Regions from separate parts of the Halomonas sp. M4R1S46 genome, predicted to be linked through region 3. Evidence: riboswitches for the same ligand, from Rfam matches in the RefSeq annotation. Region 3 holds a riboswitch; each other region holds the start of a gene.
What was found. Region 3 has a riboswitch for thiamine pyrophosphate ahead of thiC (phosphomethylpyrimidine synthase ThiC). Riboswitches for the same ligand answer to the same signal wherever they lie in the genome.
Positions count from the first base shown of each region.

Region 1 (5,640 bases), 1.3 Mb from region 3:
CGCTGATGTTCACGAGCCCGGCCCTGGCGGACTAGAGCCGGGGCAGGGTGCACGGGAGACAGCGCATGGCGACCAACGCCCGCTTGCCCCGCCTCGGCCGCCATGCCGGCTGGCTGCTGATGCTGCTGGCCCTGGTCGGCTGCGCGGGCCGCGACCTGGCGACCCGCGACGCGGCGCAGCTGAGCGTGGACCGCGCCCTGATCCTGGCCGAGGCCCGCCAGACCCTGGGGACCCCCTACCGCTACGGCGGCACCTCGTCTCGCGGCCTGGACTGCTCGGGGCTGGTCCAGCGGGTCTATGCCCGGGCCGGCATCCGGGTGCCGCGCACCTCCCGTCGCCAGTACGAGCGCCTGCCGCGGATCGAGCGGGCGAGACCCGGCGACCTGCTGTTCTTCGCCACCGCCGGGCGGGGCCAGGCCAGCCATGTGGGCATCTATCTGGGCGACGGGGAGATGATCCATGCCCCCGGACGCGGCCGGCGGGTCAGCATCACCTCGCTGTCACAGGACTACTGGCAGGAGCGCTTCCTGGGGGCCGCCGCCCCGGCCCCCTGACCGCGCCGCCTGACGCTGACCTATCCGGCCAGCACCGGACGTCACTTCGACGAGATCCTGCGGGTGCTCGACAGCCAGCAGCTCACCGACTCTCACAAGCGGGCCACCCCGGTGAACGGGCGACCGGGCGACGACTGCATGAGCGTGCCGGCCGTGACCAACGCGGGACTCGACAGCCTGTTCTTCTGGGGCGACTATCTGCACGAGCCGGGACAGGCGCGGCGAGCCCTGGACGCGCCGCCTCGCCCGGGCGCGAGCGGGCCGATGCCGGCCGCCGAGAGGCGATCCGCCGCCGGCTCGCCGAGCTCGATGACTGACAAGGACCGCTCATGCGCATATTGCTGGTGGAGGACGACCCCAGCCTGGCGTCGGGCATTCGCCTGGCGCTGAAACCGGAGCACTACACCGTCGACATCCTCGACGACGGCCAGGCGGCCCTGGTCACCCTGCGGGGCGACGAGCCCTTCGATGCCGTCATCCTCGACCTGGGCCTGCCCCGGCTGGACGGCATCGCGGTGCTCGAGCACCTGCGGCGGGCCGGCAACCGGGTCCCGGTGCTGGTGTTGACCGCCCGGGACGGCATCGACGACCGCATCCAGGGGCTGGACTCCGGCGCCGACGACTACCTGACCAAGCCCTTCGAAGTCGCCGAGCTCAAGGCGCGGCTGCGTGCCCTGCTCCGCCGCAGCCAGGGGCACGCCAGCAGCGTGATCCACTTCCGGGGCATCGAGCTCGACCCCGGGACCCGCCGGGTCAGCTTCCGGGGCGAGCCGGTGCAGCTCTCGCGACGCGAGTTCACCCTGCTGCAGGAGTTCCTCAGCCACCCGGGACGGGTCTTCACGCGGGATACTCTGACCCGGCTGGTCTATGGCTGGGACGAGGACGTCGAGAGCAACGCCATCGAGGTCCACGTGCACCACCTGCGCCGCAAGCTCGCCCCCGAGCTGATCCGCACCCTGCGCGGCATCGGCTACGTGATGGACAAGCCGCCCCGGGACGGCGGCGAATGAGCTCGATCCGCCGCCGTACCCTGGGGATCGTGCTGCTGGTGTTCGGGCTCAGCATGCTGGTGATCGGCGTCACCAGCTACCGGGATGCCGCCCACGAGGTCGAGGAGCTGTTCGACGCCCGCCTGACCCAGAACGCCCGACTCCTCGAGGGCCTGATGCGCGCCCCGCTGCCCGAGGAGCGCCGCGACGCCCTGCTGGCCAGCCTCGAGAGCGCCCTGCAACGGGCCGACCAGGCCGACCAGCGCATCGCCGGCCATCGCTACGAGAGCAAGCTGACCTTCCAGGTCTGGCGAGGGGACACCCTGCTGCTGCGCTCGGCCAGCGCGCCGCCGAGGCCCTTCACCCCGCTGCGTGACGGCTACGAGGACGTGCAGCTGGACGACAATGACTGGCGGGTCTACGCCCTGAGCGGGCCCGATGACGGCCTGCGGGTGCTGGTCGGCGAGCGGGAGGACGTGCGGGGCGAGCTGGTGCGGCTCATCGCGCTGCGCACCCTGATGTCGGACCTCGTCGGGCTCCCGGTGCTGGCGCTGCTGCTGTGGTGGGCCATCGGCTGGGGGCTCCGCCCGCTGTCCCGCATGGCCGACCAGATCCGGAGCCGCGATCCCCAGCACCTGCCCCCCCTGCCCACCTCGCCGCTGCCCCGGGAGCTCGCCACCATCGCCGGCGCCCTGAATCGGCTGCTCGAGCGGATCCGTGACATGCGCACCCGGGAGAAGCGCTTCATCGCCGATGCCGCCCACGAGCTGCGCACCCCGCTGGCGGTGCTGGACCTGCACGCCCAGAACGCCCTGGCCACCCAGGACCCGGACGACCGCCGCGAGGCGCTCACCCAGTTGCGCGACGGGGTCGCCCGGGCCACCCGCCTGGTCACCCAGCTGCTGACCCTGGCCCGCCTGGACCCCGAACAGGAGGCCGATGCCACGGGCCAGCCGGTCGACCTGCTCCACGAGACCCGCGAGGCCCTGGCCGAACTGATGCCCCTGGCCGCCGATCGCGGCCAGGACATCCGGCTCGACGCCGACGAGGGCGCCGACTGGGGGCTGATCGCCGAGCCCGGCGCCATCGGCACCCTGGTACAGAACCTGGTCGGCAACGCCCTGCAGCACTCGCCGCAGGGCGCCCGAGTGCGAGTCTCGCTGACGGCCAGGGCGCACCATCTCGGCCTGAGCGTCGATGACCAGGGCAGCGGCATTCCCCCGGCCCGGCGTGCCCAGGCCCTCGAGCGCTTCCACCGCGCCGGGCCCGGAGCCGGGGCCGGCCTCGGCCTGTCCATCGTCGACCGCCTCGTGCAGCGCCATGGCGGCCACCTGGAGCTGGACGCGGCGCCCGGCGGCGGGCTGCGCGTCGTCGCCCGACTGCCCCGGCGCTGACCGCCTCGCGTCACCGTTGTTATCGAAATGTCATCGTTGTTTAAGCGCCCCTTAAGCTGACGCCCCTAACGTGGTTACATCGTGAGCCTTGATGACGACAACAACGACACGGGAGGAGCATGCCGATGACACAGGCGATGCCGATGGCGTCGACCGCCGCCCGGCAGCGAGCCGGCTGGCTGGTGATGGGCGGGGTGCTGGTGCTCGCCGCGGGCGGCCTGATCGCCTGCTGGGGCAAGGTCGGCCTGCCGCTGGGCCTGATCGGCCTGGCCGCCGCGGCGACCGCGCTGCTGCGCCCGGAGCGCGATGATCCCGGCGAGCCCGAGACCGCCAGCCGCACGCGGAGTCTCCAGCACCTCAGCCAGGCCAGCCTGCTGACCCTGGTGGCCCTGCAGCTGGCGGCCTGAACCGCCGCGCCTTTACAGCCTGCGGCCGAACGGGGATAGTGACGACTGACGACAGGGGCGCCGGCGCGGCAAGCCGCACCGGCTGAGAGGCACCCTCATCACCTGACCCGGATAATGCCGGCGGAGGGAGTCGTGCCGGCTCACCTCCGGGCCCGCGCCTCCCCTCCCCCGGGAGGCCCTATGCATTCCATCGATCCCGCCGAGCACCTGGCTCGGGTGCGCGCGTCCACGCCGCTGGTCCACAACATCACCAACCATGTGGCGATGAACACCATGGCCAATGTGCTGCTGGCCCTGGGGGCCTCGCCCGCCATGGCGCATGCCCGCGAGGAGGTGACCGAGTTCGCCGCCCTGGCGAGTGCCCTGGCCGGCTATGCCGCCGCCGGCGAGTCCGCCGCCGGCCCGGGCAGCTTCGCCGTGGCCTTCCTCGATGCCCTCCATGCCCTGGACGGCCCCACTCTCACCGCGCGCACGCGCCTGGAGATCACCGATGCGAGTTGACCTGTCCCTCTACCTGGTCACCGACCCGGGCCTGTGCGAGGCCCGCGGGCTGGTCGAGACCGTCATGGCCGCGGTGCGCGGGGGGGTGACCCTCGTGCAGCTGCGCGACAAGCATGCCAGCGACGCCGAGTTCGTGCCCCTGGCGCGCCGGCTCAAGACGGCACTGGCCGGCAGCGGCGTGCCCTTGATCATCAACGATCGCCTGGAGGTGGCGCTGGCCAGCGGTGCCGATGGCCTGCATATCGGCCAGGACGACGGCGAGGTGGCCGATGCCCGCGCGGCCCTGGGCCCCGAGGCCATCCTCGGCCTCTCGGTGCAGACCCATGGGCAGTTGGCCCGGATCGACGCGGGGCGGCTCGACTACCTGGGCCTGGGGCCGGTCTTCGCCACCCCGTCAAAGCACGACCACGCCCAGCCCTTGGGCTTCGCGGGCCTGGCCGAGCTGGTGGCGGCGAGCCCCCTGCCGACGGTGGCCATCGGCGGGCTCAAGGCCGAGCACGCCCGGGACGTGTACCGGGCAGGGGCCGACGGCCTGGCGGTGATCTCCGCCATCTGCGGCACCCCGGATCCCGAGGCCGCCGCCCGCGCCTTCCCGAGACGCTGAGCCCGGCTGCCCGCGCGCCTAGGCGCTGGGGCGGCGGTTCAGGGCGGTGCGTCGCTCGTGATAGGCGATGGCCAGGCCGCTGACGATGATCAGCGAGCCGCCCAGTAACACCCACAGGTCCGGCACCTCGTCCCAGATTCCCCAGCCCAGCAGCACCGCCCACAGCAGGGCCGTGTAGTCGAAGGGCGCGGCCAGCGCTGCCGGGGCATGGCGGAAGGCGAGGGTCAGTCCGGCCATGGCCCCCACCCCGAGGCAACCGGCCGTGAGGAAGGCCGGCCAGTGCAGGGCGGCAGGCGTCTGCCAGACCCAGGGCAGGGTCGTGGCCGAGACCAGCAACGGCACCAGGGTAGTGTAGAAGACCATCGCCCAGAGGTGCTCGCGCTCGCCGTAGCGACGCGCGGTGATCATGGTCAGGGCGTAGAACACCGCCGCCGCCACCACCACCAGGGCCCCGGGCTGGAAGCTGTCGCCGCCCGGCCGGACCACCACCAGCACCCCGACGAAGCCCAGCAGGGTGGCCAGGACCGTGAAGCGGTCGACCCGCTCGCCGAGCAGCGGCACCGACAGCAGGGTCACGAACAGCGGCGCGGCGAAGGCGATGGCGGTGGTCTCGGCCAGCGGCAGCAGGGTCAGCCCCCACATGAAGCAGATCATGGTGCCGGTGAAGATCAGGCCACGCAGCAGGTGCACCCCCGGCCGCCGGGTGCGCAGGGTCCGCAGCCCGCCGTTGAACCGGGCGATCAGCAGAATCAGCGGCAACGAGACCAGGGTGCGGAAGAAGATGATCTGCAGCGGCGAATGGGTCTCGCCCAGCCACTTGGTGATGGCGTCGCCCAACGCCAGGCACAGCACCCCACCACACATGTACAGGATGCCCTTCAGCGACGATGACATGCGAACCGCCTCCTTGCGTCGGCTCCCCCGGGACCCGGGGAGGGAGAAAAAACCACCCCGCCGGCGAAACCGGCGGGGCGAGGATTCCCTACCAACCTAAGGGGAGCCGTGGACGGCGGCAAGTCTTCCGGGCAGGTTCACAAGGCTATGGCATTTGGGTATGACGAGGGGCGCCGGGGACAGGTCGGAGAGGAGGTCCTACGCCATGGATGGCGTCGGTAGCGCCCAGGGATGGGTTTACAGCGCCTCCTCGAAGACCTGTCGCCGGATCAGCCCCGAGCGACACGGCTAACTGCG
Region 1 covers NZ_CP107008.1:4,035,625-4,041,264, forward strand. Annotated here, with positions in the region: gene OCT48_RS18630 (hypothetical protein) at 1-6, shown strand, start outside; gene OCT48_RS18635 (C40 family peptidase) at 66-554, shown strand; partial or broken gene OCT48_RS18640 (peroxidase) at 561-710, shown strand; gene OCT48_RS18645 (response regulator transcription factor) at 884-1,564, shown strand; gene OCT48_RS18650 (ATP-binding protein) at 1,561-2,937, shown strand; gene OCT48_RS18655 (hypothetical protein) at 3,063-3,344, shown strand; TPP riboswitch at 3,388-3,490, shown strand; gene OCT48_RS18660 (hydroxyethylthiazole kinase) at 3,525-3,845, shown strand; gene thiE (thiamine phosphate synthase) at 3,835-4,449, shown strand; gene OCT48_RS18670 (DMT family transporter) at 4,468-5,343, opposite strand.
Region 1: linked by a shared signal. The riboswitch ahead of OCT48_RS18660 (hydroxyethylthiazole kinase) and the one ahead of thiC (phosphomethylpyrimidine synthase ThiC) in region 3 are both predicted to bind thiamine pyrophosphate.

Region 2 (5,640 bases), 670 kb from region 3:
GCCGATTGGTGTCCACCGCCGGCAGCGGTCCCGCCGGGCCCCGCCGCCAGACGGGCGCGCCGAGGCGGTCGTCATGGCCCCGGGTCTCGATGGCGAACACCGGCGCGTGGTGCGCCGCCAGGCGCCGCAGGGCGTCATCGTCGAGGTCGACCAGCCCCAGGGGGCCGCGCGGTGCCTCGCGCACCAGCCGGGCGGCGGACTCGCCGTCCAGCGACGGCCCCTCCGGCAGCTCGGGCGCGTAGCGTCGCGCCTCGCCCCGGGGCGGGAAGGGCCCGTCGAAGCCGGCCAGGTAGTCGTTCCGCCAGCGCCCATAGCCCAGGGACAGCCCGACCCGCGTGAGGGGATAGAGCCCCAGCACCCGCCAGGTATCCACATAGTGATCGGGCGCGACCGCGGCCTCGCGCAGCGCCGCCCGCGCCGGGCCATCCTCCGGCCCCAGCAGCTCCTCGGCCAGCAGCCGGTCGGCGCAGGCGTTGGCCGCCGCGGCCGGCGCCTCGCCACCGGTGCGCCGGGTCAGGCGCTGGCGTGCCGGGGCCGGCAGGTTGGCGGCCTCGATCCGCCGCGCCTCGGCATCGCCCCGCCGCATCCGCCCGAGCCAGTCGATATAGCGCGGGGCGTCGGGCTGATGGCGCAGCTCCGGGGCGAAGCTCGCCAGCAGGCGATCGGTGCGCAGGTAGGGGAAGCCGGCGACCCGGGCCCGGCCGGCATCACCGACGCCCGCCCCGCCCACCGCGGCATCGAAGGCGGTGAGCAGGGCCAGGCAGTGCCCCCGGTCGGGCGGGGCTGCCGCCCGCCAGGCCGGTGCGCTGGCGCAGCCTGCCAGCAGCACCAGCGCCAGCAGCAGCGCCGGCCGGGTCGCGCGCCCGGCGGCACGGACCCGGTGCATGGCGCTATACCGGCCGGTCGGTCACCGCCCCCGTCGAGGCGGAACTGACCGTGCGGGCATACTTGGCCAGCACCCCGCGGGTATAGCGCGGTGCCGGCGGCTGCCAGGCGGCCCGGCGACGCGCGAGCTCGGCATCGTCGAGGGCCACCTCGAGGGTGTCGGCCTCGGCATCGATGGTGATGGTGTCGCCGTCCTCGACCAGCGCCAGGGGCCCGCCGTCGAAGGCCTCGGGGGTGACATGGCCGACCACGAAGCCATGGCTGCCGCCGGAGAAGCGGCCGTCGGTGATCAGGGCCACCTCGCTGCCGAGCCCGCGTCCCATGATCGCCGAGGTGGGAGTGAGCATCTCGCGCATGCCGGGCCCGCCGCGGGGACCCTCGTAGCGGATCACCACCACCTCGCCGGCCACCACGCTGCCGTCGTTGATGCGCGCCTGGGCCTCCTCCTCGGAGCCGAACACCCGGGCCGTGCCGGAGAAGCGGATGCCCTCCTTGCCGGTGATCTTGGCCACCGCGCCCTGCGGGGCCAGGTTGCCGTGCAGGATGCGCAGGTGGCTCTCGGCCTTCAGCGGCGCCTCGAGGGGGGCGATGATCGTCTGGCCCTCGGGGTAGGGCGCGACGTCCGCCAGGTTCTCCGCCAGGGTCCGCCCGGTCACGGTCAGGCAGTCGCCATGCAGCAGCCCCGCCTCGAGCAGGGTCTTCATCAGCGGCTGGATGCCGCCGATCTCGACCAGCTCGCTCATCATGTACTGGCCGCTGGGCCGCAGGTCGGCGAGCACCGGCACCCGCCGCCCGATCTCGGTGAAGTCGCCGAGGGTGAGCGGCACGCCCACCGCATCGGCCATGGCGATCAGGTGCAGCACCGCGTTGGTGGAGCCGCCGAGCGCGATGACCATGGTGATGGCGTTCTCGAAGGCCTCGCGGGTCATGATGTCCGAGGGCTTGATGTCGTGCTCGAGCAGCGTCAGCACCGCCTCCCCCGCCGCCCGGCTGTCTCCGTGCTTGGCCCGGGACACGGCATTCTGCGCCGAGCTGCCGGGCAGGCTCATGCCCAGGGCCTCGATGGCCGAGGCCATGGTGTTGGCGGTGTACATGCCGCCGCAGGCGCCGGGGCCGGGGATCGCCGTCTCCTCGATCTGCTTGACCTCGATGAGGTCGAGATCGCCGCGACTGTGGGCGCCCATGGCCTCGAACACCGAAACGATGTCGGTGTGTCCCTCGCCGGGCAGGATGGTGCCGCCGTAGACGAAGACGCTGGGCCGGTCGAGCCGCGCCAGGCCGATCAGGCAGCCGGGCATGTTCTTGTCGCAGCCGCCGATGGCCACCAGGCCATCGAAGCCCTCGCAGCCGGCCACCGTCTCGATGGAATCGGCGATCACCTCCCGGGACACCAGCGAGTACTTCATGCCCTCGGTGCCGTTGGCGATGCCGTCGGAGATGGTGATGGTATTGAAGATCACGCCCTTGCCGCCGGCCGCATCGGCGCCGGCGCTGGCCTGCTCGGCCAGCTCATGGATATGGCTGTTGCAGGGGGTGACGCGGCTCCAGGTGGAGGCGATGCCCACCTGGGGCTTGGCGAAGTCGGCATCGGTGAAGCCCACCGCACGCAGCATGGCGCGGCTGGCCGACTTGCCGACGCCATCCACCACCGGGGCGGAATGGCGGCGGCGCGGATCCTGTGGCGTATCGCTCATGACGCGACGTCCTCTGTTCGGTCGGGTGACCTTCAGAGGGTGGCCGTCATCCCCCCGCCTGGCAAATGCTCAGGTGGCATGCGACGCCCGGGCCGGTCGCCACCAGGCCACCAGCAGGCCGACCAGGGTGGAGGCGAGCAGCGCCCCGAGGAAGGGCGGCAGCGTCGGCACGCCGGCCGGGAAGCTCGCCGCCAGCAGGCCCGCCACGAGGCTGCCGCTGGCCAGCCAGCCCGGCAGCACGGCCCCGGCGAGGCCGGCCACGCCGCCGGCCAGGGCCGCGGCGGCGCTCATCCGTGACCACAGGCCCAGCAGCACCGGCACCACGATGGCGGCGCACAGCAGGTCGGCGATCAGGAACAGCCGCAACACCGAGAGCCCCTGCAGGGCGATGGCCACCACCGGCACCATCAGCGCCACCGTGACCCAGCGCGCCACCGGCAGGGACAGGCCCCGCCGCCCGGCCCCGGCCACCACCAGGGAGGCGATGCCGTTCTGCAGGGTATCCACGCTGGAGGCGACCAGGGTCACCGCCAGCACCAGCGCCGGCAGCGCCAGCCAGTCCGGCGCCCCGGCCAGCAGCGCGAAGAAGGGGATCGGCGGCTCGCCCAGGGCGAGCCCGCTCATGGCGGCGAGGATGCCGAGGCCGCCGACCACCGCCACCACCAGCACGGTGACGGCGCCGCCCAGCCAGGCGCCACGACCCAGCGCCCGGGCGTCCCGGGCCGCCCAGACCCGCTGCCAGTAGCCCTGGTGGAAGAGGTTCGCCGCGGTGACGGCGATCACCAGGGTCAGGGCCACGGACAGGGCGTCGACGGTGGGGATCGACGGCATCGCGGCCTCCGCCGGCAGCGCCGGCAGGCGGACCAGGGCCACCCCGCCGACCACGGCCAGCAGCGCCAGCAGCAGCCAGGCCTGCCAGCGATCGGTGGCGAGGCTCGCGCGCAGGCCGCCCAGCGCCGTGTAGAGCAGCGTGGCCAGGGCCACCCCGATCACCACCAGCGCGGGCGGCACCGTGGACAACAGCCCGGTGATGGCGCCGATGGCGGTGAGCTCGGCGGCCAGGAAGCAGGCCATGTAGAGGATGGATACCAGCGACACCCAGCGCCGCACCCCGGCCCCGAAGCAGGCCTCGGCGTATTCGCCGATGCTGCGGCCCTCCGGCAGGCGCCGGCGGATGGCCGGCCCGAACAGGCCCAGCACGATGAACGGCAATGCCGAGCCGATGGCGTAGCCGGCCAGGGCCACGGGACCCACGAAGGCGCCGATCTCCGGCGGGGCGAAGAGGATCCAGGCCCCCATGCCGGAGGCCAGGAAGGAGAGCCCAAGGCTGGAGGCCGTCTGGGAGTTGCGGGCGGTGACGTAATCGTCGAGGGGCCCGTCGGCGCGCCGCGCCCGCAGGCCCAGCACGGTGAAACACAGCAGCGCCGCGCCAAGCACGGCTGACGTCAGGTAAGGCATGTCGCGCTTCCTCCGCCGGCATGAACCGGATCAGGTCCAGGGTCAGCGCCGAGCGCTCTCTCAGCCCCCGCCGGATGCAATATCCGGTCGAGCGGGACTCCCCTGGCGACAGTGAATGAATCGTGTTGGATGAACCTCAAGTGACGGCCGACTCGCCGATATCGCGTTCACACGCCAGCATGACATAACAGTGTCCGATGTCGAACGACCAGCCGCCGGAAAGCCGCCGTGCCCTTCTCCGAAGCCAGGGAACACGCCCCGGGCACCCGCACCGGAGATTCGCCGAGCCCCACGCCGCCTTCGACAACCGGGTCAGCGAACGCCTGCTGCGCCTGCGGGTAGCCCTGTTCGAGGGCCCGATGCGGGAGGGGCGATTGCTGCTGCAGGAGCAACGGCTCGCGCACGAGCCGATTTTTAACGCCGTATAGCCGAGCACAGGCACTTTTCGGACATTGCCTAAGACATTACCGGCGAAAACATTCCCGGTAGTGCCAGGCCAGATAGCCGCGATCGGGAAAGGCCTCGGCCTTCAGACGCAATGGCCGGCCATCGAGGTCCTGTAGCTGGTGTTTCAGGTGGCCCACGACACCCTCTGCGCTCAGCTCCGACGAGATGCGGATGCGATCCCGCTCATCGATAGCCAGCAGCCCCTTGTCGAAGGCACGATCGTGCAGGGCATTGAGACAGAGCCCGTTGGCCGGGTCGAGTCGCGACTCGGGCTGCGACTGCCAGGGCACGATATGGCTGGCGATCAGCAGGTCTTCGTGGCGCAGGCCCGTGATCACGCAGCGCGTGTCATAGCGGATCATCACCGCCTTGCGGAAGAGAGGCTGGCCGATGCGTCGCTTCTGCAGGCCAGTCGTCTCTTGGCCAGTGAAGTCGGCGTCGTTCTCGACCCTTGCGCCCTCTGCCGGCTCGTTGACCTCAAGTGCCGCCCAGGCTGCCTCGCACTCCTTCGCCACTGGCTCTGGGTCGGCGATAAATCGCTGCCAGAGCAAGCGGTCCTGTCGAGAGGCACCAGTAAGGCCTTTCTTCCCCAAGGCCTGGACCTCCGGATCGAGACTCGCGTAGTTGGTGAGTTTCATCGCCACGGAGTTGGCCGAACGTCCCATACGCTCGGCCAGCTCGATGACCTCCGGCCGACGCTTGTGCAATTGTCCAAACGTCAGCCGACAATAGAGGGACAGCACCTGCAGCCGATCCTGGTCCGTCCAGGCCTGTCGCTCTGCCACCATGGTTTCCTCTCTCCGGTTTTCCCCGCACCACGCTACCTTGGCGGGGCGGCACACGCCAGCGCCCTTACTGTTCCCTCGGCACCCGGCCCATCAGGTAGAACGCCTCGTTGGGCGGGGTCGCGGTAAGCGTCACCAGGCGATTGGAGAGGGCGAAGAAGGCGGCGATGGCGCCGATGTCCCAGATATCCTCCCGGGTAAAGCCGGCTTCGGTGAGGCGCGTCTCCCAGTCGTCGGTGAGCTCGCCCACCTCCAGGCCGCAGTACAGCGCGAAGTCGAGCATCACCCGGTGACGCTCGCTTATCGGCGCGGTGCGATGGTTGACCGCCACCTGGTCGGCCAGCAGGGGGTCCTTGCTGTAGATGCGCACC
Region 2 covers NZ_CP107008.1:3,441,038-3,446,677, forward strand. Annotated here, with positions in the region: gene OCT48_RS15935 (hypothetical protein) at 1-886, opposite strand, end outside; gene ilvD (dihydroxy-acid dehydratase) at 891-2,579, opposite strand; gene OCT48_RS15945 (sodium:solute symporter family transporter) at 2,649-4,037, opposite strand; TPP riboswitch at 4,027-4,151, opposite strand; gene OCT48_RS15950 (HNH endonuclease) at 4,502-5,272, opposite strand; gene OCT48_RS15955 (peroxidase-related enzyme) at 5,337-5,640, opposite strand, start outside.
Region 2: linked by a shared signal. The riboswitch ahead of OCT48_RS15945 (sodium:solute symporter family transporter) and the one ahead of thiC (phosphomethylpyrimidine synthase ThiC) in region 3 are both predicted to bind thiamine pyrophosphate.

Region 3 (5,640 bases):
GCCCCCGGATCCCGACCGCACCGGAGGCAAGATGGGCTACCGCTTCAGCGACCTGACCGATGCCTGCCAGCAGGACTGGCGCGCCTATATCGAGCACGACTTCGTCCGCGCGCTGGGCGCCGGCCGGCTCGACGAGGACGCCTTCCGCCACTACCTGGAACAGGACTACCTGTTCCTGGTGCATTTCTCCCGGGCCTATGCCCTGGCCGCCTACAAGAGCCAGACCCTGGCCGAGCTGCGCCACGCCTTCGAGGGCCTGAAGACCATCCTCGACGTGGAGCTCGACCTGCATGTCGGCTACTGCCGCGAGTGGGGCATCACCGAGGACGACCTGGCCCGGCTGCCCGAGGCCCGGGCCACCCTCGCCTATACCCGCTACGTGCTCGACACCGGCAGCCGCGGCGACCTGCTCGACCTGCACGTGGCGCTCGCCCCCTGCCTGATCGGCTACGGCGAGATCGCGAACTGGCTGAACGCCCAGGCCTCCACGATGCGCGGTGCGGCCAACCCCTATGATGCCTGGATCGCCATGTACGAGGGCGACGCCTTCCAGGCCGCCATGCACGACGAGCGGGCCTGGCTCGACGCCCGGCTGGCCGAGGTCACGCCGGAGCGCTTCGCGCGCCTGGCGACCATCTTCCGCGATGCCACGCGGCTCGAGATCGATTTCTGGCAGATGGGCCTGGATCGCGCGGACTAACCACTGCCGAGCAAGACCGTCGCGGCTGCCACGACGTACGGGGCGCCGGCGACAGGTCTAAGAGGGGGTCCTACGCCATGGATGGCGTCGGTAGCGCCCAGGGAGGGGTTCACAGCGCCCCCTCGCAGACCTGTCGACGGATCAGCCCCGAGACCGAGGCAAGCATGTAGCCACGATGACTCCGCCCGCCGGCGATGGCGGGCACCACAACGCTTGACGGGGTGCCGTTGATGACGGCTGAGATCATGCGGCGCGAGGCGCCCGAGCATGGATCCCGTTGAACCTGAACTGGCTAATTCCCTGACCACGGGGAGGGTACCAGCGTAGGGATCAAGCGACGCCCCGGCCCCGCCGGACGACGCCCCGCCTACGTCTCCTCCCGATACAACCACAACCGTGATGGACCCCAAGGAGACTCCCATGGCCAAGACCGATCACTTCCTCGCCGAGAGCGCCCGCGTCGACGAGGCCGCCATCCAGGCCCTGCCCGGCTCGCGCAAGCGCTACGTCGAGGGCTCGCGCCCCGACATCCGCGTGCCTTTCCGCGAGATCGCCCTGTCGCCGACCCGCACCTCCGGCGCCGACGAGGCCAACCCGCCGCTGCTGGTCTATGACACCTCCGGCCCCTACACGGACCCCGAGGCCGAGATCGACCTGCGCCGCGGCCTGCCCGAGCTGCGCCGCGGCTGGATCGAGGAGCGCGGCGACACCGAGCTGCTCGACGGCCCCACCTCCGAGTACGGCCGCCGCCGCGCCAACGACCCCATGCTCGCCCCGCTGCGCTTCGACCTGACCCGCACCCCGCGCCGCGCCAGGGAAGGGCACAACGTCACCCAGCTGCACTATGCCCGCCAGGGCATCGTCACCCCGGAGATGGAATTCATCGCCATTCGGGAAAACCAGCGCCGCCAGGCGCTCGGCACCGAGGAGGTCGAGCGCATCCTCGGCCACCAGCATGCGGGCCAGGGCTTCGGCGCCCGACTCCCCGAGGAGATCACCCCGGAGTTCGTGCGCGACGAGGTGGCCGCCGGCCGCGCCATCATCCCCAGCAACATCAACCACCCGGAATCCGAGCCGATGATCATCGGCCGCAACTTCCTGGTGAAGATCAACGGCAACCTCGGCAACTCGGCGGTGACCTCCTCCATCGAGGACGAGGTCGACAAGATGACCTGGGGCATCCGCTGGGGCTCGGACACCATCATGGACCTCTCCACCGGGGCCAACATCCACGAGACCCGGGAATGGATCATCCGCAACGCCCCGGTGCCGATCGGCACTGTGCCCATCTACCAGGCGCTGGAGAAGGTGGGCGGCGTGGCCGAGGACCTGACCTGGGAGGTGTTCCGCGACACCCTGATCGAGCAGGCCGAGCAGGGCGTGGACTACTTCACCATCCATGCCGGCGTGCTGCTGCGCTATGTGCCGCTGACCGCCAAGCGGGTCACCGGCATCGTCTCCCGGGGCGGCTCGATCATGGCCAAGTGGTGCCTCTACCACCACCAGGAGAGCTTCCTCTACACCCACTTCGAGGAAATCTGCGAGATCTGCAAGCGCTATGATGTCGCCTTCTCGCTGGGCGACGGCCTGCGCCCGGGCTCGGTGGCGGACGCCAACGACGAGGCCCAGTTCGCCGAGCTGGAAACCCTGGGCGAGCTGACCCGTATCGCCTGGCAGCACGACGTCCAGGTGATGATCGAGGGGCCCGGTCACGTGCCCATGCACCTGATCAAGGAGAACATGGACAAGCAGCTCGCCGAGTGCGACGAGGCGCCCTTCTACACCCTCGGGCCGCTGACCACCGACATCGCGCCCGGCTATGACCACATCACCTCCGGCATCGGCGCGGCGATGATCGGCTGGTACGGCTGCGCCATGCTCTGCTACGTGACGCCCAAGGAGCACCTGGGCCTGCCCAACAAGGACGACGTCAAGACCGGCATCATCACCTACAAGATCGCCGCCCACGCCGCCGACCTGGCCAAGGGGCATCCTGCAGCGCAAAGGCGTGACAACGCGCTGTCCAAGGCGCGCTTCGAGTTCCGCTGGGAGGACCAGTTCAACCTGGGCCTCGACCCGGACACCGCCCGGGAGTACCACGACGAGACCCTGCCCAAGGACTCCGCCAAGGTGGCGCACTTCTGCTCCATGTGCGGGCCGAAGTTCTGCTCGATGAAGATCAGCCAGGAGGTCCGCGACTATGCTCGGGACAGGGGCCTCGAGGGTGACCAGGCGGCCGTGATGCAGGGAATGGAGGAGCAGGCCGAGAAGTTCCGCCAGACCGGCGCCGAGCTGTACAAGGAGGTGTGAGGCGCGGCGGCGGGGCCCTCCCGCCGCCGGTACCGCCGTGCGGCCACTGGCACGTCCCCTGCATGGTCAGGGAAAGTGGATCACACGGCGGTAGCCCCCATGCCCCATGCCTCCTCGCGCTCGACCCCGCTCGACCCCGCCCGCTTCCGCGAGCGGGCCCACCGTCACCTGAGCCATCTCTACGGCCCACGCGCCGATGAGGTGCTGCGCCGCCTGCTCACCCTCCTGGCGCACCAGGCCCCATCGCTGCACCCCGTGGGGGAATCCGCCGAAGCCAAGACGCCCGAGGCCCGCCCGCTGTGGAGCGAGCGCGACCAGTGGCTGATCACCTACGGCGACAGCCTGGTCGACGGCGAGGGCGCGCCCCTCGACGTGCTCGACGACTTCCTCGCGAGCCGCCTCGCCGATACCTTCAGCGGGGTCCACCTGCTGCCGTTCTTTCCCTGGAGCAGCGACGACGGCTTCTCGGTCATCCACTACCGGGAGGTCGACCCGGCCCTCGGCGACTGGCACCAGGTACGCCGCCTGGCCGAGCGCTTCGACCTGATGGTCGACCTGGTGCTCAACCATGTCTCGCGGGAATCGCTGTGGTTCGTCGACTACCTCGCCGGCAGCCAGCCGGGCCGCGACTACTTCATCGAGATGGCGCCGGACACCGACCTCTCCGCGGTGGTGCGCCCGCGCAACTCGCCGCTGCTGGTCAAGGTGCCTACCCGGCGCGGCCCCCGACACCTGTGGGCGACCTTCTCCGAGGACCAGATCGACCTGAACTTCGCCAACCCGGACGTGTTGCTGGAGTTCGTGGGCATCCTGCTCTTCTACCTGTCCCAGGGGGCCCGGGTGATCCGCCTGGACGCCATCGCCTACCTGTGGAAGGAGGTCGGCACCTCCTGCATCCATCTCCCCCAGACCCACGAGGTGGTGCGTCTGCTGCGGGCCATCGTCGACCATGTGGCCCCGGGGACGCTGATCCTCACCGAGACCAACGTCCCCCACCCGGAGAACCTCGACTACTTCGGTCTGGAACGTCTTTCGGGCGGGGGGCTCGAGTGGCTCGACGAGGCCAGCCCAGAGCCGGCGACGCCCGACGAGGCGCATCTGGTCTACCAGTTCCCCCTGCCGCCGCTGCTGCTGCACACCCTGACCAGCGGCGAGGCGGGCACCCTGGCCGCCTGGCTGAAGGGCCTGCCGGCGCTGCCGCCGGGCTGCGGCTTCCTCAACTTCACCGCCAGCCACGACGGCATCGGCGTGCGCCCCCTGGAGGGCTGGCTGCCGCCCCACGAGATCGAGGCGCTGCTCGAGCTGATGCACCGCTTCGGGGGCTTCGTCAGCATGCGCACCCGGGACGACGGCCAGGACAGTCCCTACGAGATCAACATCACCTGGTTCGATGCCATGAAGGGCACGCGCCGCGGCCCGGATCCCTGGCAGGTGCCGCGCTTCCTGTGCAGCCAGCAGCTGATGCTGGGCCTGCGGGGCATCCCCGCGCTCTACCTGCACGTGCTGACCGGGACCCTGAACGACCTGGAGGGCGTGGAGCGCAGCGGGCGGCTGCGCTCCATCAATCGCCGCCGCTGGCAGCGCGAGGAGCTCGCCCTGCTGCTCGACAGCCCCAGCACCCCGACTCGCGATGTCTTCGCGGCCCTGACGCGCCTGCTGCAGGCCCGCCGCCGCGAACCCTGTTTCCATCCCGACGCCCCCCAGCGCGTGTGGGAGACGCCGCCGTCGCTGCTGGTCTTCGAGCGGGGGCCCCTGGACGACGGCCGGCGCCTGCTGGCGATGCACAACATCACCGACACGCCCCAGCCATTGCCCCTGGACGCCCTGGCCGGCGAGGCCTGGCACGATCTGCTGGAGGAGGCGCCCTGGGTGCCGGTGGACAGCCTGCCGCCCTACGGCGCCTTGTGGCTGGTCAACCGGCCGCTCGACTAGCGGCCGGTATTGTCTTGCTCGACGACGTCGGCCATGCGCGCCGGCAGGTCGGGAATGGCGGCGCGGACACGGTTCCAGCTGGGGATGAAGGGCCGCTCGCCGGGGTTGTCGAGGAAGACGCTGCCGGCCTCCAGCAGGTTGGTGGCGAACAGCTCCACCGCCTGCTCCTCGCCGTGGCGATCCAGGCTCAGGCCGTTCATCACCGCATCGTGGTCGTAGGCCTCGATCAGGTCCAGCGCCAGCCGGTAGTAGGTGGCCTTGAGGGTGCGGAAGCCCTCGGCGCTGAAGGTCACGCCCTGGGTGGCCAGCTTGCGGTAGAGCGCCTTGGCGATGTCGAGGCTCATGCGGTTGAGCCCGGCGGAGGCGTCCTGCTCGGAGACCGGCTGGTGCTTGTGGTCGTAGGCATCGGCGAGATCCACCTGGCAGAGGCGCTTGGTGGAATAGTTGCGGTGCACCTCGGAGAGCACCCCGATCTCCAGCCCCCAGTCGGCGGGAATGCGGATGCCGTCCAGCACCTCGCTGCGCATGGCGAACTCCCCGGACAGCGGATAGCGGTAGCTGTCCAGGTACTCCAGGTAGGGCAGCGGGCCGTGGATCTGCTTGAGGGCCCGCAGCAGGGGGGTGACCATCAGCCGCGACACCCGGCCGTTGAGCCGGCCGTCGGCGATGCGCGGGTAGTAGCCCTTGCAGAACTCGTA
Region 3 covers NZ_CP107008.1:2,775,020-2,780,659, forward strand. Annotated here, with positions in the region: gene tenA (thiaminase II) at 32-700, shown strand; TPP riboswitch at 908-1,047, shown strand; gene thiC (phosphomethylpyrimidine synthase ThiC) at 1,121-3,010, shown strand; gene OCT48_RS13030 (alpha-amylase family glycosyl hydrolase) at 3,110-4,942, shown strand; gene OCT48_RS13035 (glycosyl transferase) at 4,939-5,640, opposite strand, start outside.